DNA from 2 places in the Rossellomorea sp. DA94 genome. Region 1 is predicted to be linked to the other one. Evidence: a T-box and tRNA genes for the amino acid it is inferred to sense, from the RefSeq annotation. Region 1 holds a T-box; the other holds one or more tRNA genes.

Evidence for each region. The T-box of region 1 lies ahead of tyrS (tyrosine--tRNA ligase). A T-box ahead of a tRNA ligase gene usually reads a tRNA of that ligase, here a tRNA-Tyr.
Region 2: it has a tRNA-Tyr gene. The T-box ahead of tyrS (tyrosine--tRNA ligase) is inferred to sense a tRNA for this amino acid. The anticodon was not compared.

The regions. Positions count from the first base shown of each region.
Region 1 is NZ_CP122397.1:3,620,564-3,626,526, forward strand. It holds gene P8596_RS18880 (sensor domain-containing diguanylate cyclase) at 1-1,698, opposite strand, end outside; gene P8596_RS18885 (hypothetical protein) at 1,740-2,339, opposite strand; gene rpsD (30S ribosomal protein S4) at 2,676-3,278, shown strand; gene tyrS (tyrosine--tRNA ligase) at 3,417-4,679, opposite strand; T-box leader at 4,734-4,941, opposite strand; gene P8596_RS18900 (transglycosylase domain-containing protein) at 5,119-5,963, shown strand, end outside.
Region 2 is NZ_CP122397.1:1,339,109-1,345,071, forward strand. It holds rRNA gene P8596_RS07035 (23S ribosomal RNA) at 1-768, shown strand, start outside; rRNA gene rrf (5S ribosomal RNA) at 1,067-1,183, shown strand; tRNA gene P8596_RS07045 (tRNA-Asn) at 1,191-1,265, shown strand; tRNA gene P8596_RS07050 (tRNA-Ser) at 1,272-1,363, shown strand; tRNA gene P8596_RS07055 (tRNA-Glu) at 1,379-1,453, shown strand; tRNA gene P8596_RS07060 (tRNA-Val) at 1,485-1,560, shown strand; tRNA gene P8596_RS07065 (tRNA-Met) at 1,583-1,656, shown strand; tRNA gene P8596_RS07070 (tRNA-Asp) at 1,667-1,743, shown strand; tRNA gene P8596_RS07075 (tRNA-Phe) at 1,907-1,982, shown strand; tRNA gene P8596_RS07080 (tRNA-Thr) at 1,997-2,072, shown strand; tRNA gene P8596_RS07085 (tRNA-Tyr) at 2,089-2,172, shown strand; tRNA gene P8596_RS07090 (tRNA-Trp) at 2,181-2,254, shown strand; tRNA gene P8596_RS07095 (tRNA-His) at 2,266-2,341, shown strand; tRNA gene P8596_RS07100 (tRNA-Gln) at 2,381-2,452, shown strand; tRNA gene P8596_RS07105 (tRNA-Gly) at 2,457-2,531, shown strand; tRNA gene P8596_RS07110 (tRNA-Cys) at 2,539-2,612, shown strand; tRNA gene P8596_RS07115 (tRNA-Leu) at 2,621-2,704, shown strand; tRNA gene P8596_RS07120 (tRNA-Gly) at 2,709-2,782, shown strand; gene P8596_RS07125 (carbohydrate ABC transporter permease) at 3,090-3,986, shown strand; gene P8596_RS07130 (carbohydrate ABC transporter permease) at 3,986-4,813, shown strand; gene P8596_RS07135 (ABC transporter substrate-binding protein) at 4,896-5,963, shown strand, end outside.

The DNA of each region.
Region 1 (5,963 bases):
CCAGATGGATAATCCGCATGATAGGGTGACGGATGGATCGGTTTTCAATGGGACGTCCTTGATGATGCGTTCCGCGATTTCCATTCCTTTTTCAAGGGAAAGGGAAGGCAGATAGGCTGCCAGTTCTTCCCCTCCCCATCTTGCGACGAATCCGTGGTGGTTGACGATTCCCTTGATGAGATTGGACACTTCTATGATGACTTCATCCCCGATTTGGTGACCATAGTTGTCGTTGATGGATTTGAAGTCATCGATATCGATCAAGAGCAGCGTTCCCAGTTCATCCTGATTCATGGAGGATTCCATTTCATCATCCAAATAATTCCGTGCGAACAATTTGGTCATGTGATCGGTGATGACCATATGCTCCAACTTTTCACGGAGGGTGGCATTAGTGATGGCCAGGGTGGAGTGATGGATGAACGACTGCAGCAGCTTGTACATATCAAACGAAAACATATACGGTTCCTTATGGAGCACCACACAGAATCCAATCAGTGCTTCATTTTGAACCATGGGAGCAGCCATGAGCGACGGAAAAGCAGTCGCTTCTTCAAATCGATCGCTGACATCCCCTAAGAAGATGGAGTCCCTCTCCTCTTCAATACGCTTCTTAACGTACGAAATATAACTCCTGCCGATCTCTTCAGAAAAGATCGGGGAGCTTTCGTCCAGAATGGTGTACTCCCCTTTTTGAAGGAGGACGAAGCCAATGGCGGATGCCTGGAAGGAACGCTTAATCTGCTTCTTCAAAAACAGGACCGTTTCAGATAACCGTAAATTCAAGTTTAGTTGATGGGACGTTTCATTGATAAGCTGAAGATCGGTGATAAGTCTCTTCGACTGTTCATAAAGCTTGGCGTTCTCCAAGGCACTCCCGGCTGTATAGGCTAGGAGGCGGATGAACTCGATCTTCTGATCTGTAAAATCACGGGAAACGGACTTCACCTCAAGGACCCCGTAGATCCCCTGCTTCCCTTTTAATGGGGCATAAAGGATATCTTCTTCACAGGACTCAATGCTTCCGTTGACAAATGCCTGCATGGCCGATTCATTGGCACGTTCAAAATCAAAATTCTTGATGGGCAGTTCGCCGAAGTCATACCGGTCATTGGACAATAACAAACGGAACTCATCAATCGGGAATACCTGTTTCAATGTCTCGATGACCTGTACGAGGAGGGTATGAACGTCCCTCGTTGAATGGAAGATCTCTGTCACTTTGAATAATTCCCTATATCTTCTCTCGTCTTCAAGGACGGTCTGGATGCTGCCTGTATGCTGTAAAAACTGATTGCTCGCCTTCCAAAAGGAATGAAGCCAGCTTTCATCGGCCCAGCCTTTCGAATCCTCCGTCTTCACTTGGAGGATCGCCAAAGGACTTCCATCACTCTTCGTAAAGTGAAACTTAATGGAAGAAAGATCTTCTTTTTCTATTAAGATCGGCCTGAGAATATACTCCTCTGTCGCTTCAGCAAGTGTGAGGGGAACACCACCATGATGATGGGGTTGATATAGGAAATAAGTAGAATCGGTATAAAAATATAAAAATGCCTGATCGATATCCAGGCAATCCTTCACAACCGTCAGCCATTTTTGCAATTGAACAGAATGATCTGCATCTGCTGACATTTCTTCATAGATTAAATCGAATAGCTTGGACTTGTATTCATGCAGAGCATGTTGAATAACGTACATTTTTCTCACCCACACCTGAAAGGTTTGTGAAACGAATTACATCACCGGCTCCTGGCCAGTACCATATCCTTTTGAAAGACAACCAGCCATACTGAATCGTCTCCTGATAAGGAATGGATTTCTTCCGGTTCCCCGCTTTTGTCTGTAAGAACCAGTCGGACATCACGGGATCCCCGGGGAATGCTGATCAATCCGGTGCCCTCCTGAATATGAAAGGGCTGCCGGCTTGAAGTGACGGAAGACGGTTCACTTTCCCGCTCCTGTAAAACCTCTAACGATTCGGAAAACAGTATCCACTTCTTCTCTTCCATTTGGACCCAGACCCCATTATGTTCCTTTGTAACACGAAGCGTTTTCACTGGATTGTGTAACGACACACTATGTAATACCTTAAAGTAATATTGGTTTTTTTGATCAATTTCATATATGACAAGGACCGGCTGCTCTTCTACCACCTTCGCCACTGCGATGACCGGGTTCCGACTTTCGTCCCCCCTGGACAATACTTGGGCATGTGTGGATGGTTTGATCTCCTCGACTTTATCGGATGAGGAGGAATAAAGGGAACCTCCCAATACGACCAGCAGACAGATACCGATCAATAGATATCGAAGAAATTTCTCTCTCTTTGATTCCTGCAAATCTGCTCACCTATTTAACATAATTTTCAACTTTTATTATATCACAACAAATGACTTATGAACTATATTGTTTGTGCAATCCAGATCGCTCTTTTCAGGAAACTATAAAATACTTCCTTGACTTCTAATCTCTCGCATCATATAATATTCTTTGTGTAAAATAATGCAGCTTCAGTGAAGTCCTTTATGCTCGTATTTTGTTCCTCTACGTTGAGGTGTATCTTGTAACCCTCTGCTGCTAGGGCGAAGGTACATGAAAACAAAATGCACATAATTGTTTATTCACAGGTGTTTTTATTTTACAACAAAATAAAAACAATAAAGGAGGAGTCTCTCATGGCTCGATATACTGGCCCAAGCTGGAAATTATCTCGTCGTCTTGGAATCTCTCTAAGCGGTACGGGTAAAGAATTAGAAAAGCGTCCTTACGCTCCAGGACAACACGGTCCTAACCAACGTAAAAAAATCTCTGAATACGGTTTACAACTTCAAGAGAAGCAAAAACTTCGTCACATGTACGGAGTAACTGAGCGTCAATTCCGTAACCTATTTGACCAAGCTGGCAAATTACAAGGTAAACACGGTGAAAACTTCATGGCGCTACTTGAGTGCCGCCTGGATAACGTTGTTTATCGTTTAGGTCTTGCTCGTACTCGTCGTCAAGCACGTCAACTTGTTAACCACGGTCACGTTACAGTGAACGGATCTCGCGTAGACATCCCTTCATTCCGCGTTCTTCCTGGTCAAACAATCTCAGTTCGTGAAAAATCACGTAACCTTGACATCATCAAAGAAGCGATGGAAGTGAACAGCTTTGTTCCTGAATTCCTAACTTTCGATGCTGACAAATTAGAAGGTACATTCACACGCGTTCCTGAACGTTCTGAATTACCAGCTGAAATTAACGAAGCTCTTATCGTTGAGTTCTACTCTCGTTAATCTTTGTGAAAGAGACACTGTCCATTCTATGGGCAGTGTTTTTTTTTGTGCTGAAAAACATGAAATTCCCATAATAAAAGCACGGTACCCGCTCCTAATGAGAGAAACGGATACCGCGCTGAAAGATTGTATTTTCTATTATACGTACTGAACTCTGAAATATTTCTTCTTTCCTCGGCGGATGATCGTAAATTGTCCTTCGATCTTGTCCCCTTCGCCCATCACATGCTGAAGATCCGTGATACGCTCACCGTTGATGTAAATCGCACCGTTTCCGACATCTTCTCGAGCCTGACGTTTGGATGGCGAGATTTTCGCATTAACGAGGAGATCGATCAATCCGATTTCTTCTCCTTTTGCCTGTTCGAAAGATGGGACATCTTTGAAGCCTTCCAGTATTTCAGAAGCTGATAATGATTTGATGTCACCACTGAATAACGCTTGAGTGATACGGATCGCCTGATCAAGGGCCTCTTCTCCGTGGATCAGCTTCGTCATTTCTTCCGCTAACGTCTTTTGTGCTTTGCGAAGATGAGGTTCTGTTTCAACGGAAGTAGCAAGTGCGTCGATTTCTTCATGAGAAAGGAAGGTAAAGTACTTCAAGTATTTCACCACATCCGCATCGGCTGCGTTGATCCAGAACTGGTAGAACTCGTAAGGAGACGTTTTCTTCGGATCGAGCCATACCGCCCCGCTTTCCGTTTTACCGAATTTCGTTCCGTCCGCTTTCGTTACAAGTGGAATCGTGAAGCCGAATGCCTTCGTTTCTTCTTCATGTGTGCGTCTGATCAGTTCAAGGCCCGTCGTAATGTTCCCCCACTGGTCACTTCCACCGATCTGCAGTTTACAATTGTAGTTGTCATATAAGTGATTGAAGTCCATCGCCTGAAGGATCGTATACGTAAATTCAGTGAATGAAATACCCGATTCCAGACGGGACGAGATCGTATCTTTAGCCAGCATGTAATTGACACCCACATGCTTTCCGAAATCACGAAGGAATGTGACGACATCCATCGCACCGATCCAGTCATAGTTATTCACCATCACGGCACCGTTTTCCCCTTCGAAGTCAAAAATGCTTTGGAGCTGTCCTTTAATGCTTGCTACATTTCCCTGGATCGCTTCAACCGTCTGGAGTTTACGCTCTTCGTTTTTACCGCTCGGGTCACCGATCAAACCTGTCGCCCCTCCAACCAGTACAAGTGGACGATGCCCTTGATTCTGGAAACGGCGAAGCGTCAAGAAAGGAAGCAGATGACCGATATGCATACTGTCCGCTGTCGGATCGATCCCGCAATAAATCGAAATGCTTTCTTTATTCAATAAGTCCTTCAAGCCTTCAGCATCCGTTTGCTGGTACGTGATCCCACGCCATTCCAAGTCTTTTAATAAATCCATCTCTCTTCCTCCTTTAATTTCAACGTGCAAACAACAAAAAAGTCCCTGCATATATGCAGGGACGCTGTCGCGCGGTACCACCCAAATTAAGGAATAACATCCTTCACTCATAGAGATAACGGCTCTCACCGTTTGCCGCTACTAAGGTTCACGACAAAAGCTCCAGGATGTAATTCATCGGCCATTTGTGTCAGTTCACAGCACCCACTGACTCTCTTCGTAACAGGGAAGGCAGACTACTTATTCCTCTCATTGCATGTATTATTTGTACAAAAATCCGATTGATGACGGATGATCATTACAATCACTATATTAGGTTTTTACCATATTCCAAAATAATAGTCAACTAAATGCATGATAAAAGACCATTTTATTTGACTTTTTACGACAGCCTTCCTGTAATTATGCTATAATGGGAATGTTCTGGGGGGAATGATATATGAAGGAAAAATGGAACATATTACGTGAAAAATTAGACCCTGCAATCAGGTTCTTTTCAAATACTAGACTACAAAAACGAGCAAGAATTACATACGGTGTATTCTGGAACCTGTCTTTGATCCTGATCGTCCTCTTTGTATTGGGATTCGCATTTGCAGGAGGAGTCGGAGCGGGTTATTTCGCTTCACTCGTCAAGGAAGAACCGATCCGTCCTTATGACCAAATGAAAAAGGACATCTACAACTACGAAGAAACCTCTCGACTTTACTTCTCGGACGATGTCTATCTCGGGAAACTTCGGACTGACCTGGAACGGGAAGAAGTGAAGCTTGAAGATATTTCGAAAGATCTGCAGCATGCCGTCATTGCAACAGAAGATGAGTACTTCAACGAACATAACGGTGTCGTGCCGAAAGCGATCATGCGCGCCGTCCTACAGGAATTCACGAATTCAGCCACCCAATCAGGCGGGAGTACACTCACTCAACAGCTGATCAAAAATCAGATCCTCACGAATGAAGTATCATTTGAAAGAAAAGCGAAAGAGATCCTTCTCGCTCTTCGCCTGGAAAGATTTTTTGATAAAGATGAAATACTGGAAGCGTATCTGAATGTAGCGACTCTTGGACGGAACTCATCCGGCCAAAATATCGCAGGTGTCCAATCGGCTGCCAAAGGGATTTTCGGAGTGGACGCCAAGGATTTGTCCCTGCCACAGTCAGCCTTCATTGCTGGACTTCCACAGGCTCCCTTCTCTTACACACCATTCAAGAATAATGGGGAGATCAAAGAGAATCTCGAAGCCGGGATGAGCCGGAAAAACACGGTCCTCTACCGGATGCA
Region 2 (5,963 bases), 2.3 Mb from region 1:
GGAAACCGGAGCGCCAGCTTCGGTGGAGGCATCGGTGGGATACTACCCTGGCTGTATTGAAATTCTAACCCGCGCCCCTTATCGGGGTGGGAGACAGTGTCAGGTGGGCAGTTTGACTGGGGCGGTCGCCTCCTAAAGAGTAACGGAGGCGCCCAAAGGTTCCCTCAGAATGGTTGGAAATCATTCGCAGAGTGTAAAGGCACAAGGGAGCTTGACTGCGAGACCTACAAGTCGAGCAGGGACGAAAGTCGGGCTTAGTGATCCGGTGGTTCCGCATGGAAGGGCCATCGCTCAACGGATAAAAGCTACCCCGGGGATAACAGGCTTATCTCCCCCAAGAGTCCACATCGACGGGGAGGTTTGGCACCTCGATGTCGGCTCATCGCATCCTGGGGCTGTAGTCGGTCCCAAGGGTTGGGCTGTTCGCCCATTAAAGCGGTACGCGAGCTGGGTTCAGAACGTCGTGAGACAGTTCGGTCCCTATCCGTCGTGGGCGCAGGAAATTTGAGAGGAGCTGTCCTTAGTACGAGAGGACCGGGATGGACGCACCGCTGGTGTACCAGTTGTCTTGCCAAAGGCATCGCTGGGTAGCTATGTGCGGAAGGGATAAGTGCTGAAAGCATCTAAGCATGAAGCCCCCCTCGAGATGAGATTTCCCATCACGTAAGTGAGTAAGATCCCTAGAAGATGACTAGGTAGATAGGTCAGAGATGGAAGCTTGGCGACATGTGGAGTTGACTGATACTAATCGATCGAGGACTTAACCACACTATAAAGCGGAGGCGGCTTGAACAGAGACGACAAGCATTTCTGGGCAATCAGAAGAGGGTGCTCTTTACCCTCAGCTGATTGAACTGAAATGACCTCGAGTCTCTAGCCGCCGGAGCTGGACTGCATTCTACTTTCAATAGTAGATGCAACATTGGTCGATATTCGGCTTTCTTGACATCAATCCTTTATCTAGTTTTGAAGGAATAAAATTTATATGAAAATATAAAAAAATCCTTGAAAAAAATTATCTACACGATATAATAGTACTTGTCCTTAAAAAAGAGACAATACATAGTCTGGTGACAATGGCGAAGAGGTCACACCCGTTCCCATGCCGAACACGGAAGTTAAGCTCTTCAGCGCCGATGGTAGTTGGGGGATCTCCCCCTGTGAGAGTAGGACGTCGCCAGGCATATCGTTCCGCAGTAGCTCAGTGGTAGAGCTATCGGCTGTTAACCGATCGGTCGCAAGTTCGAATCTTGCCTGCGGAGCCAATATATGGAGAGCTGTCCGAGTGGCCGAAGGAGCACGATTGGAAATCGTGTAGACGGTTAACGCTGTCTCAAGGGTTCAAATCCCTTGCTCTCCGCCATTATATTTTCAATAAGGCCCATTGGTCAAGCGGTTAAGACACCGCCCTTTCACGGCGGTAACACGGGTTCGAATCCCGTATGGGTCACCATTTTCTTTCAAAAAGAATTCATTTACATAGTGGAGGATTAGCTCAGCTGGGAGAGCATCTGCCTTACAAGCAGAGGGTCGGCGGTTCGATCCCGTCATCCTCCACCATTTATTTTTTTGTTCATATCGTCGCGGGGTGGAGCAGTTCGGTAGCTCGTCGGGCTCATAACCCGAAGGTCGCAGGTTCAAATCCTGTCCCCGCAATACCATTTTTGGTCCGGTAGTTCAGTTGGTTAGAATGCCTGCCTGTCACGCAGGAGGTCGCGGGTTCGAGTCCCGTCCGGACCGCCATTTTTACTTAGAGTATTGTTTCTTGAAAAGGAAAAGGGTTTCGATAAGCGAGAAGGTCGAGGAAGCGATCGAAGGAACACCGTAGCGTATTTAACATACGTGAGGATGTGACTGAGTGAGCTGACGAAGAGATTCGAAGCTTAGCGGAAGCCGGAAACTATTTGGCTCAGTAGCTCAGTTGGTAGAGCAATGGACTGAAAATCCATGTGTCGGCGGTTCGATTCCGTCCTGAGCCACCATTTATTTACTTGATGCCGGTGTAGCTCAACTGGTAGAGCAACTGACTTGTAATCAGTAGGTTGGGGGTTCAAGTCCTCTTGCCGGCACCAGTCAAGTGATTTAGCTGGAGGGGTAGCGAAGTGGCTAAACGCGGCGGACTGTAAATCCGCTCCTTCGGGTTCGGCAGTTCGAATCTGCCCCCCTCCACCATTTATTTTAGGGGTATAGTTTAACGGTAGAACGAAGGTCTCCAAAACCTTTGGTGTGGGTTCGATTCCTACTACCCCTGCCAATTTTAACATGGCGATTGTGGCGAAGTGGTTAACGCACCTGATTGTGGTTCAGGCATTCGTGGGTTCGATTCCCATCAGTCGCCCCATAAAAGTCACATTTTTATTTCCGTGACATATACTATCAGTGGGCTATAGCCAAGCGGTAAGGCATCGCACTTTGACTGCGACATGCGTTGGTTCGAATCCAGCTAGCCCAGTAGTGCGGAAGTAGTTCAGTGGTAGAACACCACCTTGCCAAGGTGGGGGTCGCGGGTTCGAATCCCGTCTTCCGCTCCAATATTAAGGCGGCATAGCCAAGTGGTAAGGCATGGGTCTGCAAAACCCTGATCACCGGTTCAAATCCGGTTGCCGCCTCCAAATGTAATGCCGGTGTGGCGGAATTGGCAGACGCGCACGACTCAAAATCGTGTTCCTCTGGAGTGCCGGTTCGATCCCGGCCACCGGTACCACATCGCGGGTGTAGTTTAGTGGTAAAACCTCAGCCTTCCAAGCTGATGATGAGGGTTCGATTCCCTTCACCCGCTCCAACTTACATACGACAGACTTTCTCTTTATGAGGAAGTCTTTTTTATTTGTTCAAATCTCAGCATTATTTCAACACCACTTAATGATTTGCAAAACTAACTTTTCACACAAAACTCACAACCTTTTCTTTTACCCATCACCCACCAAAACAAAACCCATCTAGTCAAAATAGTGCACCTTCTTCGTCAATTGAGTTCCCCTTATTAAGAAAGCGCTACCATTATAATAAAAGAAAGCGATTACACAGATAGGGTGGTGATACGGGTGGAACCAAAGATTCAGACTGGACCAGTAAGCCCAGATGTACAAATGAAGGCAGTGACAAAGAAGAAGTTCAAGTATAAGAGCTTGCTGACGTACGCTGCCTTTGTTGGACCGGCACTTTTATTTTTCTTAGTGATTCAGATTCTTCCATTCTTGATGGGTGTGTATTATTCCTTCACCTCATGGAATGGTGTCAGCTCGGTTGTCGAGTGGGTTGGATTCGATAACTACAAAAAGATCTTCACGGATGATAAGACGTTTTTTAATTCATTCATGTTCACTACGAAGTTTATGTTTGCGGCAGTGATCATCAGTAACTTGATAGGATTCGGATTTGCCCTGTTGTTGAATGCCGCGTTGAAGACGCGCAATATCCTGAGGACGGTATTCTTTATCCCCAACGTCATCGGGGGATTGTTACTAGGGTTCATCTGGCAGTTCATCTTTGTTAAAGGATTTGCATCACTTGGGAATATGACGGATATCGGATTCTTTAAGATGCCGTGGCTTGGTGATGAGAAGACGGCTTTCTGGGGGATTGTCATCGTATTTGCCTGGCAGATATCGGGGTATATGATGGTCATTTATGTAGCGGCATTGCAAGGGGTGGACAATTCACTTCTTGAAGCAGCGAAAATGGATGGGGCATCAAATTGGACCCTCCTCACAAAAATCATTATTCCTTTAATATTACCTGCATTCACGATTTGTTTCTTCCTGACGATTTCGATGGCATTTAAAATATTTGATCTTAACATCTCGCTGACAGGCGGTGGGCCATTTAACTCCACGCAATCTGTAGCGATCAATATCTATCAGGAAGCTTTCCAGAATAACCGTTATGGACTTGGGACGGCGAAGTCGATTCTGTTCTTTGTGGTAGTGGCCGTGTTTACGACGGTCCAGGTAATGGTGACGAAGAAGAAGGAGGTTGAGGCGTAATGGGCAATCGCTATACGAAAAGAACATTTGTATTAGAGATCATCGGGATTGTGATCGGGCTCATTTTCCTTATCCCTTTCTACTTCGTACTAGTCAACTCGGTGAAACCATTTGCTGCGATTTTGATTGATGCGGCAGCATGGCCGGAGGAATTTATGTTTTCGAACTACGCAAAAGTGTGGGAAGTCATTAATTTCCCCCGGGCTTTCTGGAACTCATTGATCATCACCGTTTTCAGTAATATTGGCCTAGTGATCATCAGCTCAATGGCGGCGTGGAAAATGGTCCGTACGCCAGGGAAGTTCAGCAAGATCTTATTCGTGATCTTTGTTTCAGCCATGGTGATCCCGTTCCAGACGGTGATGATTCCCTTGATGAAGGTCGGGGGTACACTGGGACTGACAAATAGCATTCCCGGTCTCATTCTCATGTACTTTGGGTTCGGAGTGCCACTTTCCCTGTTCTTATATCACGGATTTGTGAAAACCGTCCCGATTGAAATCGAGGAATCAGCGATGATAGACGGCTGCAGTCAGTTTGGCGTGTTTTGGAGAATCGTCTTCCCATTACTTAAGCCGATAACGGTTACTGTGATTATTTTGAACACATTGTGGATCTGGAATGATTACCTGCTTCCACTCCTTGTGTTACAGGATGCGGAACTGCGTACGATCCCGCTTGCAGCAAGCTCCTTCTTTGCACAGTATACGAAGCAGTGGGATATGGGACTTGCAGCTTTGGTACTTGGGATCACACCGATCATCATCTTCTTCCTGTTTTTGCAGAAGCATATCATCAAAGGAATTGCGTCAGGTTCGATCAAGTAGATATAAAGTTTCTGTCGAGATGGTCTATCATTGATACAGAAATTTATATAAAATATTTTATATCAGGGAGGTCATTCCATTTATGAAGCGTATTTTATTACTATGTATGTCTTTGGTTTTAGTATTTGGAATCATTGCAGGTTGTTCTTCTAAAGACAAAACAAGCAGTTCAGGCGGGGATTCAGGTTCAGGTGATGATGTCGTAACATTGAATTTCTTCCAGTTCAAGGTTGAAATTGCCGATCAGCTTCAAGAAATGATCAAAGAATTCGAAGCGGAGCATCCGAACATTAAAATCAAGCTTGAAACCGTTGGTGGAGGTGCCGATTACGGTGCTGCCCTTAAAGCGAAATTTGCATCAGGTGAAGAGCCGGATATTTTCAACAATGGTGGATTCAAAGAGTTAGAGCTTTGGAAAGAGAAGCTTGCGGATCTTTCTGGTGAACCTTGGGTTGAGCATGTCCTTCCGATCGGGAAAGTTCCGATGACGGATGAGGACGGCAAGCTTTATGGTATGCCAGTTAACTTAGAAGGGTATGGTTTTGTTTACAACAAAGATTTATTCGAAAAAGCAGGTATCACTGAGCCTCCTAAAACGATTGATGAGTTGAAAGACGCTGCGAAGAAGCTCGAGGCGAAGAAAATCACTCCATTCTCAGCTGGTTACGGCGAGTGGTGGGTAATCGGTCAGCATTTACTGAACATTCCTTTTGCACAACAGGAAGATCCGGATGCGTTCATCGCGGGACTTTATGACGGTTCTGAGAAGATTGTAGGGAACGAGAAGTTCAAACAGTTTAAAGAAGTACTGGATACTGAGCTTAAATATGCCAACGATAATCCTTTAACAACGGATTATAATACGCAGGTCACGTTGTTTGCTTCTGGTGAAACGGCGATGCTTCAACAGGGGAACTGGACGGAGAACATGATCACGGAGATCAATCCTGATATCAACATGGGCTTCCTTCCGATTCCGATCAGCAATGACGAGAATGCAGATCGCCTTCCTGTCGGTGTACCGAATAACTGGGTATTGAATAAGAACTCTAAACACCTTGAAGAAGCGAAAACATTCTTGGAGTGGATGGTTTCATCTGAAACAGGTAAGCGTTATATCACAGAAGAATTTGCGTTCATTCCTGCATTT